3 regions of the Janthinobacterium sp. GW821-FHT03C08 genome follow, and region 1 is predicted to be linked to each of the others. Evidence: predicted binding sites of a transcription regulator. Region 1 holds the regulator's gene; each other region holds the start of a gene.

Region 1 (5,242 bases):
TTCGCTGGTGGCGCGCTTCTCGGAAACGCGGCGCAGCCATCCCCTGTCGCACGAACTGCGCCCGAACCAGAATCCCGCCAGCCGCCGCACCCTGATCGAATGCATTTCGGAAGAGCGCGAACGCCTGTCGACCATCGAGCAGCTGGGCCATGTGATCGACACGTCGGAACTGAGCGCCAACAAGCTGCGCGCCTGGATCAAGGAAATGGTGGCGTCCGAACGCGCGCCGCTGACCCTGTTCTTCGAATCGTTCGCCTTCAAGCTGGGCGTGCCGCTGGACGCGGATTTCGTCTTCGACGTGCGCGCGCTGCCCAACCCGTATTACGACGTGGCCCTGCGCCCGCTGGACGGACGCGACGCTCCCGTGATCGCCTTCCTCGACGCGCAGCCAAGCGCGCTGGAGCTGCTGGCCGACATCCGCGCCTTCATCGAAAAATGGTTGCCGTCATTCAAGTCCGACAACCGCAGCTACCTGACCGTGGCCCTCGGCTGCACGGGCGGCCAGCACCGCTCCGTCTACATGGCGGAACGCCTGGCGCAGTACTTCGGCCCCAACGAGCGCGTCGTCCTGCGCCACCGCGAACGCAGCTAGTTAATCGAGGTGGCGCAGCGGATGCGCCAGGGCTGGCCAGACGGGCGCAAAGAAGGCTGCCACCATGGCAGCATCGACCTCGTCCAGGCTGGCAGGCTGCCAGCGCGGCGCATTGTCCTTGTCGACCACCAGCGCGCGCACGCCTTCGAGCACTTCGCCATGCGTGAAATTGTGGCGCACCACCGTGCGTTCCATGCGCAGGCAATCGGCCACGCCCAGGTGTGCGCCCCGCTGCAGCAATTCCAGGGTCACCGACATCATCAGCGGCGAGCGCAGGCGCATGGCCGCCAGCGCCTTGGCGGCAAACGCGCTGTCGTCCTGCGCCAGCGAGGCCATGATGGCCGCCACCGAAGCGGCGCCGAAGTGGCGGTCCAGCGCCGCGCGCGCCGCGGCCAGGGGAGCAGCGCCCGCCTCGGCCTGGAGTGGCGCCGCCAGCGCCTTGATGGCGACCGGCAAGGCCTCGCCCGGCGTCGACTCGAACAGGGCCAGCAATGCCCCCATCTGCGCCTCGGGCAGGTACACGTCGGCCAGGCCCGTGTACAGGGCATCGGCCGCGCCGATGGTCAACCCCGTCAAGCCCAGGTACAGTCCCAGACGGCCCGCCAGGCGGGACAGGAAATAACTGCCGCCCACGTCGGGGAACAGACCAATGTTGACTTCCGGCATGGCCATACGCGTGCGGTCTGTGACGATGCGCAACTGGTTGCCGGGGCCCGCCTGCGCCACGCCCATGCCGCCGCCCATCACCACGCCATTCATCACGGCAATATAGGGTTTCGGATAGAAATGAATGAGGTGGTTGAGGGCATATTCTTCCGTAAAGAAATCTTCCAGCAGCGCGCTGCCCCCTTGCGGCGTGGCCAGGCCCGCATCGTAAAAGAAACGGATGTCGCCCCCGGCGCACAGGGCCTTTTCACTGCTCGAACGGATCACCACGGCTTCCACCTGCGGATCGTCGCGCCAGGCCAGCAAGGTGGCGCTGAGGGCGCGCACCATCTCCAGCGACAGGGAATTCAAGGCTTTCGGACGGTCGAGCACGATGTGGCCCGTGCGGTTGCGGATAGAGGTCTGGACAAAGTCGCTCATGGCAGAATGGAAAGAAGTGAGTGTGGGAGCATTCTAGCGCCTGCGCGGCGAACCATGCGGACAACAGGTCCAGGCGCAAAAAAGGGCGCAATGTGCGCCCTTAGTTGATCACAACCGGTTGAAAGTCGCGGCCCGCTTAAGCGGCGGCGAATTCTTCTTCCGAGCTGTCTGGCAGATGCTTGATCGCCTCTTTACCGTGCCCTTGCACTTTGGTCTTGTACTTCATCACTTGCCGGTCCAGTTTGTCGATCAGGGTATCGATGGCGGCATACAGGTCTTGCGCCAGGCTTTCCACGTAGACGGTCTTGCCGCTCAGACGCAGGTTGACTTCGGCCTTTTGGCGTTTTTCTTTCTCTTTGAGGTTGTCGACGGTCAGAATCACGGCAATATCGATGACTTGATCGAAATGACGTTTTACACGTTCCAGTTTCGTTTGTACGTATTCACGGATGGCTGGTGTCACTTCGAGATGATGTCCGCTGATGGTGAGATTCATACACACTCCTAAAGATGATTCGGGTTCGTGCGGTCCATCGTATCCGGCCCGCAGAGGAACCGAAAAAAACTTACAAACACTTACGCAGGCTCACTGGCGGAATTTTCAATGCTTCCCGGTATTTGGCAACAGTACGTCGCGCAATCACCATGCCTTGTTCCCCCAGCATGTCCGCAATCTTACTGTCGGATAAAGGATTTTTAGGGTCTTCTGCTCCTGTCAGTTGCACGATCAATGCCCGTATCGCCGTCGATGACGCTTCGCCCCCCGCTTCGGTGGCGACGTGGCTACCAAAGAAATATTTCAACTCGAACATGCCGTGCGGGGTCAGCATGTACTTTTGAGTTGTTACCCGCGAGATAGTACTCTCGTGTAAACCCAGTGTATCAGCTATTTCACGGAGCACAAGGGGGCGCATGGCAACGGCCCCATGCGAGAAAAAGTTCTTTTGTCTTTCTACTATCGCCTGCGCCACGCGCAGGATGGTGTCGAAGCGCTGGCGCATGTTCTTGATGAGCCACTTGGCTTCCTGCAGCTGTGCGCCCATGGCGCCTTCGCCCTTGCCCTGCTTCAACAAATTGGCGTACATGGCGTTCACGCGCAGGCGCGGCATGACATCGTTGTTCAGGGTCACTTGCCAGCCATTGCGGGCGCGCTTGACGACGACGTCGGGCACGACGTAATCGGACACGTCCGAGGCAAACACGGCGCCCGGGTGCGGGTTGCACAGGCGGATCACCGTCTGCGCCTCGCGCAAGTCTTCGTCGTCGCAATCGAGGGCTTTTTTCAGCTTGTTGAAATCGCGCTGGGCAAACCAGGCCAGGTGCTTTTCCACGATGACGAGGGCCATGCGCCGCGTCACCAGGGCAACGTGCGGCAAGCGCTTGATCTGCAGCGCCAGGCATTCGGACGCATTGCGCGCACCTACGCCCGGCGGATCGAAACTTTGCAGCAGGGCCAAGGCCGTGCGCAGCTCGTCGGCGTCGATTTCCAGCTCTTCCGGCAAGCGCGCCAGGATGTCGTCGAGCGACTCTTCCAGGTAGCCATTGTCGTCGAGGGCGTCGATGATCAGCTCGACGAGCGCGCGGTCGCGCAATTCCAGCACCGTCACGCGCATCTGCTCCATCAGGTGCTCGCGCAGGGTGCAGTGGTGGGCCTCGAGTTGCGGACGGGAATCTTCGTCGTCGGGGGCCTTGCCGCGGCTCGCTTCGCTCCAGTCGCTGTCGGCGCCGTCCATGGCGGCCGGGCCCTCGCCCGCATCACCGTCAAACGTCTCGCCTTCCGCCGGCGCGGCGGGGGCCTCCTGGCCAGGCGGCTGGGGCGGCGCCTCGGCCGGCGCGGCCGTGGAACTCAGGGCGCCATCGGAGAGCAGGCGCAGCGAACGGTCGAGCGGATCGTCGAGGCGCTCGAGCAGGGGGTTGTCCGTCAGCAGTTGCTCGAGTTCCTGGTGCAATTCCAGGGTAGACAATTGCAACAGGCGTATCGATTGCTGCAACTGCGGCGTCAGTGCCAGGTGCTGCGAAGTGCGCAGCTGCAATGATTGTTTCATTGGCTCACATGCGGAAGTGTTCGCCCAGATAGACCCGGCGTACCGACTCGTTCGCGATGATGTCGTCGGGGCGTCCCGACGCCAGCACCGAGCCCTGGTTGATGATGTAGGCACGGTCGCAGATACCGAGCGTCTCGCGTACATTATGGTCCGTGATCAGCACGCCGATATTGCGCTCCTTCAAGAAACGCACGATGCGCTGGATCTCGATCACGGCGATCGGGTCGACGCCCGCGAACGGTTCGTCGAGCAGCACGAAGCGCGGGTCGGTGGCCAGCGCGCGGGCGATCTCCACGCGGCGGCGCTCGCCGCCGGACAGGGACAGCGCCTGGTTCTCGCGCAGCTTCTCGATCTGCAGGTCGGCCAGCAATTTGTCCAGGCGCTCCTCGATCTCGGCCTTCTTCAGGGGACGGCCTTCGACGGTCTGGATTTCCAGCACGGCGCGGATATTGTCTTCCACCGTCAGCTTGCGGAACACGGACGCCTCCTGCGGCAGGTAGGACAGGCCCATCTGCGCGCGGCGGTGGATCGGCAGGCTGGAGATATCCACGCCGCTGATGTCGATGGTGCCGCCATCGGACGGCACCAGGCCGACAATCATGTAGAACGAGGTGGTCTTGCCGGCGCCATTAGGCCCCAACAGGCCCACCACTTCGCCGCATTCGACTTGCAGCGACACATCGTGCACGACTTGCCGCTTGCCATAGGTTTTTTGCAGTCCGCGAACGATCAGGGTGCTGCCGCAACGTGTATTTTCCATTATTGCTTTCCTGGCGCTGGCGCCGCAGGCGCTTTTTCCGCCGCTGGGGCCTTGGTCTTCGGCTGGATCACCATGCGCACGCTGCCGGCACCGGGAGTGCTGGTGCCGCTGTCGGAATTTTCCATCGTAAACACTTCCTTGCGGCTGTCATACGAGATGAAGGCGCCATTGGCCACGTCCGTCGGCTTCGTACCTTCCAGGCGCGTCAGCTTGGCCTTGGAAAACAGTTTCACCACTTCCGTCTTGTTGTCGTATTCCACGCGCTCCGCCTCGCCCTCGACCCACAGGTCGCCCGCGCCGTCGCGCTTCTGGCGGAAGGTGGCCAGCTTGCCGGGATCGGCCCAGAAGGTGATGAACTGGTAGCCTTGCGGGTCTTCCGTGATCAAGGCGCGGCCCGCCTTCATGGTCAGCGTGCCCTTCACCAGCACGACGTCGCCCGTCAAAGTGCGCGTCTGCTTGACGTCATCGACCTGGCCGCGCTGGGCCGTGATGACGGCTTCCTTCTCGGAATCGGCCTTTTCGGCATGCGCCGTGCCCATCACGGCGAGTGAAAATAGGGTCAGCAGCAAGATGTTTTTCATATTATGGTTTCCTTGTTTCATTCTGTCATTTGGCCGCGGCAGCTGGCCGTGGTTTCGGCGGCAGCACGATGCGCAAGGCATTCTGCACTTCCACCACGCCGGTCGCATTGTTCGCCTTCATGCCCACGCCGTTGATGCGCGAGGAACCCGTCAGGATATCGACAGGCACGTCCGTTTC
Region 2 (5,242 bases), on a different contig from region 1:
GCCGGCCATCGTCGGCACGCGCGCCACCCTGTCGGGCGAGCAGCGCAACCAAGGCCTGGAACTGTCCGTCTTTGGCGCGCCCGTGGCGGGCGTGCGCCTGCTGGGCGGCCTGACGTGGCTGGACACGGAGCAGCGCGACACGGACAAGTCGCTCAACAACGGCAAGAACGCCATCGGCGCGCCGAAGATGCAGGCCAGCGTGGGCGGCGAATGGGACGTGCCCGGCGCGCCCGGCCTGAGCCTGAACGCCCGCGCCGTCTACACGGCGACGCAGTACGGGGACCTGGCCAACACCAAGCAGCTGCCCTCGTGGACGCGCCTGGACCTCGGCGCGCGCTACCTGACGCAGCTGGCGGGCCACGACGTGACCTTGCGCGCGCGCATCGACAACGTGGCCGACCGCAGCTACTGGGCTTCCGCCGTGTCTTCCTTCGATGCAGGCAGCCTCGTGCTGGCCGCGCCGCGCACGGTCGTCGTCTCGGGCAGCATCGCCTTCTAAGCGCCCGCCGCAGGCTGCCCTTTCCCGGGCAGCTTTTTTTCGCGTGCGCACCTGTGCCGCAGGGCGCGCCTGGGCGACAATGCCCGCATGAGACTCCCTGCCCTGTTGTTCCTTCTCGCCCTTGCCCCACCGGCAGCTGCCCAGCAGCAAGCCGCCTGCCCCTACGCCGCCTGGAAAAGCGGCTTCAAGGGCGATGCGCGGGCGCAAGCCGCGTGTTTGTTGCGCCCGGTCAAGCTGTATGCGCGCCTGGGCGCCAGCGCTCCCCTGCCTGACTTTCTCGACAGCCACGTGGGCCGGCGCACGGACATCGCCCCGGCCACGCTGCGGGCCTGGCTGGCGCGGCAAGGCATCGCCGAGGCGGACGCGGGCGGCGCCGTCGACGCCCCCCTGTCGCGCGCCACGGGCCGGCTGGCGGCGCCTGCGGCCCGCTATTTCGTCATCCACGACACGAGCTACCCGAATTTCCTGCTAGACCCCATTCCCGCCCACATCAACGACGCCGGCTGGGAATTCAACGACTTCAGCGTGCGCAATCCCGCGCGGGGCGGCGGGCCGAAAGGCCACGTCTACGTCAACCGCCTGGGCGACTCCGTGCAGGTGCGCGACTTCGGCACGCCCGGCTACGCCAGCAAGCTGGAAAAGGACAAGCCCTCGCTGACGGGCCTGTTCCTGCACGTGGAGCTGGTACAGCCGCGCAACTCCGTGCCCGGCGGCGGCAAGGGCAACGACGGCCTGGCGCCCGAGCCGGGTTTTACCTCCGCGCAATATGACCGCCTGGCCCTGCTGTATGTGGCCGCCAGCGTGCGCAAGGGCACGTGGCTGATCCCCGCCTTCCACGCCGTGCTCGACACGGGCTACGCAAATGGCCATGACGACCCGCAGAACTTTTCCCTGAGCGAGTGGTCAGCCTCGCTTTTCCGCCTGCATGCGGCCTTGCGGCAGGCCGATACTGGGCAATAAGGCGTTTCCCTGGCCGCTGATTTGGCGCATACTATTAAAAGCATAGCCATTCCTGTCAGGGAGTTCCGGTGAATATTGCCACTGATCATCACACTGGCCGCCAGACGCACGCGCGCCATCCGCTGCAGCGCGCACAGCGCATCTTTGCCATGCGCGACGCCGTCCTCACTGAATGGGAACAGCGCGTGCGCGCCAGCGTGCGGGGCGCGGACCAGCTGCTGACGCCCATACTCATCAATACCTTGCCAGCCTTTTTCGACAACCTGGTCGAAGCCCTCACGCCGGGCCACCCGCGCGAAAACGCCGCCAGCAACAGCAACGTGCCTGCCGTGCATGGCAATGAGCGGGCGCGCATGACCAATTACGGGCCGGAACAGGTGATCCAGGAATACCAGATCTTCCGCGACTGCTTTGCCGCCGTCGCGCATGAGTCCGGCATTACCCTGCGCAGCAAGGACTGGCAGGTGATCAACGCATCGATCGACTCGGGCATCCGGGAATCGATACGCGAATTCACCAGCATGCACGAAGGCTTCCGGCGCCGCATCGCGGCCGGCCTGTCGCACGATATGCGCAACCCGCTGGCCGTCATCAGCACCAGCGCCCAGTTGCTGCTGCGGCCGGCGGAACCGGAACGGGTGGTGGCGCTCGCGCACAAGATTGCCGAACACAGCAAACGGCTCGACAGCATGATCGAGGAATTGCTCGATAGCCTCAGCTACCACCAGGGCCAGCGGCTGCCGCTGGCCCTGAGCCAGTTCGACGTGCTGCCCCTGGTGCAGGCCGTGGCTGGCCAGGTCAACCTGCAGCGGCCCGACAAATGCCAGGTCAGCGGGCAATCCGTCACCGGCTGGTGGTGCGAGAACTCGCTGCGGCGCGCGCTGGAGAACCTGCTGGGCAATGCCATCAAGTACGGCGACGACGCGCCCGTCAGCGTGCACGTGGAAGCGGTGCACGAACGCCTGATCATCACCGTCCACAATGGCGGCCACGCCATCGCGCCGGAACAGGCCGAACGCATCTTCGACTACCTGCGCCGCGAGAACGACAGCGCCACGCCGGGCTGGGGCATCGGCCTGCCCTTCGTGCAGAGCGTGGCCGAAAGCCACGGCGGCAGCATCGCCGTCGACAGCGCGCCCGAGACGGGCACCAGCTTCATCTTCGACGTGCCCGTCGACTGCCGGCCCTTCGTCCCGCCCGCTGGCGTCCCCAAGAGCGACAGTTAGCGCACCAGATCGGTGCAAAAGACGGTGCGACGCCACAAAAGTGGTCATATTTACACCGGTTCGTGCCTGGCCTGTTGGCACGCTTCCTGCTGAGCTATACCCAGACACGGCTCAAGGGAAATCACAACATGGCAAATTTTTTCAATGAAATGACTGCGGATGAAGTGGGTACGGACAGCAAGGTACGTGAACACTATCGTGAATTCAGCAGCTGGCTGGCACAGCAATCCCCCGAGACCATCGCCCGCAAGCGGGCCGAAGCCGACCTGACGTTCCGCCGCGTCGGCATTACCTTTGCCGTGTATGGCGACGATGCCGGCACTGAACGCCTGATTCCCTTCGACACCATCCCCCGCATCATCCCCGCCGCGGAATGGGCGCAGATGCAGACGGGCCTGGTGCAGCGCGTGCAAGCCTTGAACATGTTCATCCATGATATTTATCATGAGCAAAACATCATCAAGGCGGGCATCATTCCCGCCGAGCAAATCTACAAGAATGCCCAGTACCGCCCGGAAATGCAGGGCATCGCCGTCGCCTCCGACATCTATGCGCACATCGCCGGCGTCGACATCGTGCGCGCGGGCCAGGGCGAATTCTATGTACTGGAAGACAATCTGCGGGTGCCGTCCGGCGTGTCCTATATGCTGGAAGACCGCAAGATGATGATGCGGCTGTTCCCGGAACTGTTCGCCCGCAACCGCATCGCTCCCGTCGACCATTATCCGGACATGCTGCTGGATAACTTGCGCTCCGTCGCGCCCATGGGCGTCGATGACCCCACGGTCGTCGTCATGACGCCGGGCATGTACAACTCCGCCTACTTCGAACACGCCTTCCTGGCCCAGCAGATGGGCGTGGAACTGGTGGAAGGCAAGGATCTGTTCGTCAACGACAACTCCGTGTACATGCGCACCACGCGGGGACCGAAGCGCGTGGACGTCATCTACCGCAGGGTGGACGACGATTTCCTCGACCCGCTGGCCTTCCGCTCGGACTCGTCCCTGGGCGTGCCGGGCCTGCTGTCCGTCTACCGCGCCGGGCGGGTAACGTTGGCGAACGCCATCGGCACGGGCGTGGCCGACGACAAGTCCATTTACCCTTTCGTGCCCGACATGATCAAGTTCTACCTGTCGCAGGAGCCGATCCTCAACAATGTGCCGACGTACCAGTGCCGCAAGGCGGCCGACCTGTCCTACGTGCTGGCGAACTTGCCGAAACTGGTCGTGAAAGAAGTGCACGGCGCGGGCGGCTACGGCATGCTGGTGGGGCCGGCGTCCAGCCTCGCGCAGATCGAGGATTTCCGCCAGCGCCTGCTGGCCAATCCGGGCGGCTACATCGCCCAGCCGACCCTGGCCCTGTCCGCCTGCCCCACGTATGTCGAGGCCGGCATCGCGCCCCGTCACATCGATCTGCGTCCGTTCGTGCTTTCCGGCAAGACGATTTCCATGGTACCGGGCGGCCTGACCCGCGTGGCCCTGGGCGAAGGCTCGCTGGTGGTCAATTCTTCGCAGGGGGGCGGCACCAAGGACACGTGGGTGCTGGAACCCGCATCATCGGAAGAAGGAGAAAAAACATGCTGAGCCGTACCGCCGATCATTTGTTCTGGATGGCCCGCTACACGGAGCGGGCGGAAAACACGGCGCGCATGCTCGACGTCAACATGCAGACGTCCATGCTGCCCCAGTCCGAGCAGGACGCGGAGCAAGGCTGGCGCGCCACCCTGGGTATTTCCGAGCTGCAAAGCGCGTACGACCACCAATATGGCCGCTTCCATACGCGCGACGTGCTCGACTTCATGGTGCGCGACCCGAACAACCCGTCGTCCATCCTCGCCTGCCTGACGGGCGCCCGTGAAAACGCCCGCGCCGTGCGGGGCACCCTGACGACGGAAGTGTGGGAAATCCAGAACGCCACCTGGCTCGACATGCAGAAGCGCCTGAAGAGCAATCTGCTGGAATCGGACCCCAGCGCCTTCTTCGAATGGGTCAAGTACCGCTCGCACCTGTCGCGCGGCGTGACCCTGGGCACCATGCTGAAGGACGAAGCGATTCACTTCATTCGCCTCGGCACCTTCCTGGAGCGGGCCGACAACACGGCGCGCATCCTCGACGTGAAGTTCCACGGCGCGCGCGACACCTCCAAGGACATCACCCAGCGCGACTTTTACTACTGGGCGGCCCTGCTGCGCTCGGTGTCCGGCTTCGAGATCTACCGCAAGGTGTACCGCGACGTGATCACCCCGGAACGGGTGGCGCAATTGCTGATGCTGCGCGGCGATATGCCGCGTTCCCTGCTGGCCTGCATGGATGACGTGGTGGAAAATTTGAAACATATCCGCAACGATGTATCGGCCGATACGGAGCGCTTCGCCGGCAAACTGCATGCCGAGTTAAAATTCGGCCATATCGACGACATCATGAAGGCCGGTTTGCACCATACCTTGACGGAGTTTCTGGAAAACATCTATGAGCTGGGCAACCGCGTCAGCCGCGACTTCCTCGTTCCCCTGGCGGCCTGATGCAGCTCACCATCCGCCACGAAACCCATTACGCCT
Region 3 (5,242 bases), 220 kb from region 1:
GCTGATGCGTGCCCGCGCGCGCCTGATGCTGTTCAATTTCGAAAAAGAACTGTTCGTGCACGTGCACGTGCTGGAAAGCGAACGCGCCAAGAGCAACGACAAGGCCCACGACAAGGCGCGCGCGGAAATCCGCGACCGCCTGACGACGCTGGCACCGCTGTTCCTGAAAAACAAGTACATGCTGGGCGACGAATTCTCGATGCTCGACGTGGCTGTCGCGCCGCTGCTGTGGCGCCTGGACCACTACGGCATCGAACTGTCGAAGACGGCTGCACCGCTGATGAAATACGCCGAACGCATCTTCTCGCGTCCTGCCTACATCGAAGCGCTGACGCCATCCGAAAAAGTGATGCGCCGCTAAAAGATATCCCCATAAAGCTGCTGCGCAGCCCGCTCTCGACTTGGCGTTACTCGCCGTACTCAAGTACGGCTGCGTTACTCAAGCCGATATCGGGCTTGCTCGCGACGCTTTCTGGGGCATCTCGGGCCATGTGTTAAAGTTGTTTTTGCGCTGTCCCAGTCTTTTGAACTACCGGTGCGCCCGCCTCATGCTGACGGGGGCGCTCCCGCCTCACCGTGCCTACCATGTCTGAAATCTCAACCAAACCTTATATGCTGCGCGCCATCTACGAGTGGTGCACCGACAGCGGCTACACGCCTTATCTCGCGGTCAAAGTCGATTCGCGCACCACGGTACCGATGGAATACGTGAAAAAGGGCGAAATCGTGCTCAACATCAGCTTCGGCGCCACCAGCGGCCTGAAGATGGACAACGACGCCATCCGCTTCCACGCCCGCTTCGGCGGCGTCTCGCGCGAAATCTACGTACCGGTCGACAACGTGATGGCCATCTACGCCAACGAAAACGGCCAGGGCATGGCTTTCGAGCCCGTGCTGGGCAACGATGACCCGGACGCGCAACCGACGGACAGCCCCGCCTCCGCCGACGTGCCGCCGCCCGTGCTCGCCCCCGCCGCCAGCGCCCCGACCCTGTCGTCCGTGCCGACCAGTTCCCCCGAACAACGCGACAACGCCACGCCCGGCGACGACGAGCCACCAAAAAAAGGCGGCCGCCCGACACTGACACGCATTAAATAGCGTATAATTCGCAACGCGCAGTTTTTGCCGACTTAGCTCATTTGGTAGAGCAGTTGATTTGTAATCATCAGGTGGCCAGTTCGAAACCGGCAGTCGGCACCAGAATTCAGCAGTAAATCAAAGGGTTACCCGCTTCGGCTGGTAGCCCTTTTTTGTTTTCCCCTGCCGGCAGGACGCTCCCTTCAATGCTGAAGCGCATCGCCATCGGGACAAACCGCCGCATGATGGCCCATTGCTGCACCGCGCCATGACGGCCAGCGCGTTTAGGCGCAGTATGGACTTGCTTGCGAAGAACAAGCTTTCGATGTCTGGCGTTCCTACCTGGGGAAACATCATGTCCGCACATACTTACAAGCTCATCGAACTGGTCGGCACGTCGACCGAGAGCAGCGATCAGGCGATATGCGATGCCATTGCCAAGGCGGCGCTCACGGTCAAGCACATGGACTGGTATGAAGTGACCGATTCGCGCGGGCATATCGTCGACGGCAAGGTGGCCCACTTCCAGGTCACGCTGAAGGTCGGCTTCCGGCTCGAATAGGGCCAGGCGGCATGGGCGGCACCGGCGTGCGCCCTCTCACCGCCGCCCGGCCGCTCCCCGGCTCTCCAGCCACTCCCGCCCGCCGGCCTCCAGCGCGGCCTGAATGACCTGGTCCGGCAGGCTGTAGACGGTCGCCCAGCTGGCGCGACCGTCCTGCATGTTGGCGGGGAAGCTGTGCGTCTCGATGGGCCAGTGGTATTTGCGCTTCAGCGCCTTGACGATGGCGGCCAGCGAGACGCGGCCTTGCAGGGGTTCCGCGCCGGACTGGTCGTGGTTTGACAGCAGCACGGCCAGGACCTGGCCGCGGCCCGTGCGGGCGCCGGGGAAAGTGGGGGTTTTGTTTGCCATCGCCTATTCTAACGGGCTTGCGCGCCGATGCCGCCACCTGGCGCACCTTTGAGGCAGCGCAAGCGTCGCTCAGGCATGGCGGCCAGGATAGGGGTTTCGCCAGGCGTGCCGGCGCCCCTCCGGCAGCCTGGGCTCGCTACCAGGGGCACAGGAGAACATCATGCACAGCCTGAACATCCAAGCCATGCAATGGCAGCCCGTCGCCGACATTTCCGCCGTCCAATCCCTGCAAACCGATGACCTGGCCTGCTTTCGCGAGCTGCGCGACGTGCTGCAGCGCTACGGCGCGCTCGAGCGCTTCGGCATCTCGCTGATCCACCGCCATTTCGACATCGCCGACGATGAGGAAATGATGGAATACACGGATGCGCAGCAGCGCATCCTGACGATAAAACCTGTCAAGAAAAGCGACATCGACTGGGAGAATACGACGATTACCAACTGGAAACTGACGGAAGGCGACGAGGTGGCGCGCATCGGCTGCGGCTGTGCGCGCAATTCGGGCGGCCACCTGGGCTATCACCGGGGCACCTGAGGCCGGCCGCTGCCGCGGCGTCGGCCTTTCTTACACTTGGCCCCTTCCAGTCCAGCCCGCTTTGCGCAAGTGGTTGATTCGCCATGTTTTTTTCGTGTGGCACGCAAGCTGCTTATCACGGTCTACGAGATGAATTCAGGCAAGCAGTCCTGGATCGCTCCCCCGGATTTCCCCTCCGACTATGACTACGATAATGAGGCTGCGATGAACGTCGATCACACACGAAGCAAGGCCCTGGGCTGGCTGGGCATCCTGGCCGCCGCCGGCTGGCTGGCCAGCGGCCAGGCGCAGGCGGGCGCGTACGGCCTGGCGGTCAATGAACTGAACAATTTCCGCATCACCACCAGTGCCGGCTCCCTGTCGCTGACGGGCGCCAACCGCAATGCCAGCGACAGCGCCTTCTTCGAGGGAGGCGTGGCCGTCAATCCGCGCGCCGTCAATACGGGCCCGGCAGCCGATGCCGACGTGCCGCAAGTGTGCTCCGGCAGCGGCTGCGCAGGCTTGCCGCAAAACCGCTACGCGCCCACGCCCAGCTCCGTGCTGGAATTTGCCCGCGGCGATGCGCATTCCTTCGGCAACTTGCTCACTAGCACGGGTGCCACCGTGCAATCCGTATCGGAAGCCCGGCGCGACACGGTGGGCGCCGCCACCGCCACGGCCGGCGACACGCTCACCGGCTCGATCAACCTGACCCTGTCGAGCGCCGGCTTCATCACTTTCAGCTTCATGGGACGGCGTGACCTGCGCACCAGCGTGACAACGATGGGCGACAAGTCGAACGTGTCGATCATGGATATCTTCAATATTTCCTGCAATGCCGCCAGCCCCGCCGGCTGCCTGTCGCATGCGAATGCCGATGGCGTGATCTTCCAGTTCGCCCCCGATGGCGACCCGAATAACGGCAGCGACATCAATGGCAACCATGCGGTCGGCAGCCTGGACCCGTTCAGCCTCAACATGACGGCCGGCACCAACGATCCCGCCACCTCGCGCGCCTTCACGAACGGCTTTGCGATGTTTTCACTGACGTCGAATTTCGCCCTGCCCGCCGGCAGCTATACCCTGAATTTTTCCAAGTCCACGCGCACCGACATCGTCGTCCTGGACCCTCCTGCGGTGCCCGTGCCGGCCACCCTGCTGCTGCTGGGCACGGGCCTGGCGGCCCTGGCCTTCACGCGCCGCCGCCTGCCGCAATAAGCTGCGGCACGGCAAACGACACGCGGCGCCTCCTCAGGCGTCGCGTGTCGTCGTGCCAGCTGCGGCGTTTAACCGAGCCGCGCCAGCGCCTGGCGCGCCAGGTGCAGCTGCTGCAGATAATAACGGTGCAGCACGGCCGGATCGCCCAGGTCGCGCCCGAGTATCAAGCGCAGCTCGCTGCCCGGACAATCGGCGGCCAGCACCTGCACCTGGCTGCCCAGCCGGCGTGCCAGCTGGCGCGCCGCCTGTTCCTGCGCGGGCCGGTATTCGACGCGCGTGCGCGCCACCTGGAACGATGCGTCATTGCCCAAGCGCACCACCTGCACGGCAGCGCCGGACAGACTGCGCGCCAGCGCGGCGGCCATGCCGGGCACGCCGTTGCCGTTCAGGATTTCCAGGCGCGGACGCGCCACGCCGGCCGCAGGCGTCGCGGCTACCCCGGGCGCCAGCGCGGCAACGGGCGCGCCGGGCGCCGCCGCCGGCACGCGCCGCAGGCGAGCCATGCCGTCGCTCTGGATGATGTCGATGCGCGCCATGGCCGGGGCTTCCTGCACCGGCGCCAGCGCTTGCACCGACGCGGACGCGGGCGCCAGCTCCTCGCCGCGCAACAGGGCCGCATCGCGCCGCAAGTCGTGCTCCTGCAGACTCTGCGCCTGGCGCCGCATGACGGCGGCGCGCTCGTGCTGCCCCAGGCGCTCGAGCACCTGCGCCAGGTGCTGCCAGGCCAGTGCATTCAAGGGATCGAGCAGGCAGGCCTGTTCCAGCGCCGGCAGGGCCAGCGCGTCGCGGCCGCTCAGGGCATACGCATGACCCAGGTTGCTGAACAAATAAGCCTGCTGCGGGCGCGGCGTGCCCGCCTCCTGCGTCAGGGCCAGCCAGTGGGCGATCGCCGCCGCATGCTCGCCCCGCTGCGCGTGCAGCACGGCCAGGCCGTTGCGCGCATGCACGTGGCGCGGCGCACTGCGCAAGGCCAGTTCATAGGCCGCTTGCGCGGCGGGCAGATCGCCCGCGTCGAAATGCCGGCGCCCCGCCACGTAGGCGGCATCGGCGTCGGACGGCGGCGCCAGCAGCGGCGCGTGCGCCACGTGGCTGGCACAGGCGCCCAGCGCCAGGCAGGCACTGGCGGCGGCCAGGCGGGAAATCGTCAAGCGCATGGTGGCTCCTTTCAGCGGTTGGCCATGGCCGGCACGAGCACGCGATAGACTTCGATCACGGCCGGTCCCATGAGCACCAGCATGAGGGTGGGAAAGACGCAAAAAATCAGGGGGAACAGCAGTTTCAGGGCGATCTTCGCCGCCGCTTCCTCGGCCAGCAGGCTGCGCTTGCCGCGCAGGTTTTCCGAATGCACGCGCAGCGAGTCGCCCATGCTGGTGCCGAAGCGCTCCGACTGGATCAGCATGGCGACGAGGGTGTCGACGTCTTCCACGCCGCTGCGCAGGGCCAGGTTGCGCAGCGCCTTTTCCTTGGAAAAGCCGGCGCGCATTTCCATCAGCACCAGCTGCAATTCCTGCGCCAGCACCATG

Evidence for each region. Region 1 encodes sigma-54, which starts transcription at its own class of promoters, with help from an activator protein. Its sites were predicted from a motif close to TGGCANGNAANCTGCTTT; they were not measured.
Region 2: the regulator sigma-54 is predicted to act here: its motif matches at 2,761-2,778, upstream of AC07VL_RS26575 (circularly permuted type 2 ATP-grasp protein).
Region 3: the regulator sigma-54 is predicted to act here: its motif matches at 2,620-2,637, upstream of AC07VL_RS04295 (EDSAP-1 family PEP-CTERM protein).

Annotation. Positions count from the first base shown of each region.
Region 1 is NZ_JBWKUP010000002.1:185,030-190,271, forward strand. It holds gene rapZ (RNase adapter RapZ) at 1-592, shown strand, start outside; gene AC07VL_RS03230 (3-hydroxyisobutyryl-CoA hydrolase) at 593-1,678, opposite strand; gene hpf (ribosome hibernation-promoting factor, HPF/YfiA family) at 1,815-2,174, opposite strand; gene AC07VL_RS03240 (RNA polymerase factor sigma-54) at 2,245-3,723, opposite strand; gene lptB (LPS export ABC transporter ATP-binding protein) at 3,728-4,483, opposite strand; gene lptA (lipopolysaccharide transport periplasmic protein LptA) at 4,483-5,064, opposite strand; gene lptC (LPS export ABC transporter periplasmic protein LptC) at 5,090-5,242, opposite strand, start outside.
Region 2 is NZ_JBWKUP010000026.1:39,882-45,123, reverse strand. It holds gene AC07VL_RS26590 (TonB-dependent receptor) at 1-499, shown strand, start outside; gene AC07VL_RS26585 (hypothetical protein) at 587-1,459, shown strand; gene AC07VL_RS26580 (sensor histidine kinase) at 1,528-2,685, shown strand; gene AC07VL_RS26575 (circularly permuted type 2 ATP-grasp protein) at 2,814-4,268, shown strand; gene AC07VL_RS26570 (alpha-E domain-containing protein) at 4,262-5,206, shown strand; gene AC07VL_RS26565 (transglutaminase family protein) at 5,206-5,242, shown strand, end outside.
Region 3 is NZ_JBWKUP010000002.1:409,977-415,218, forward strand. It holds gene AC07VL_RS04265 (glutathione S-transferase N-terminal domain-containing protein) at 1-361, shown strand, start outside; gene AC07VL_RS04270 (ClpXP protease specificity-enhancing factor) at 586-1,098, shown strand; tRNA gene AC07VL_RS04275 (tRNA-Thr) at 1,125-1,200, shown strand; gene AC07VL_RS04280 (dodecin) at 1,433-1,639, shown strand; gene AC07VL_RS04285 (hypothetical protein) at 1,676-1,987, opposite strand; gene AC07VL_RS04290 (hypothetical protein) at 2,148-2,522, shown strand; gene AC07VL_RS04295 (EDSAP-1 family PEP-CTERM protein) at 2,727-3,719, shown strand; gene AC07VL_RS04300 (LytR C-terminal domain-containing protein) at 3,788-4,873, opposite strand; gene AC07VL_RS04305 (type II secretion system F family protein) at 4,885-5,242, opposite strand, start outside.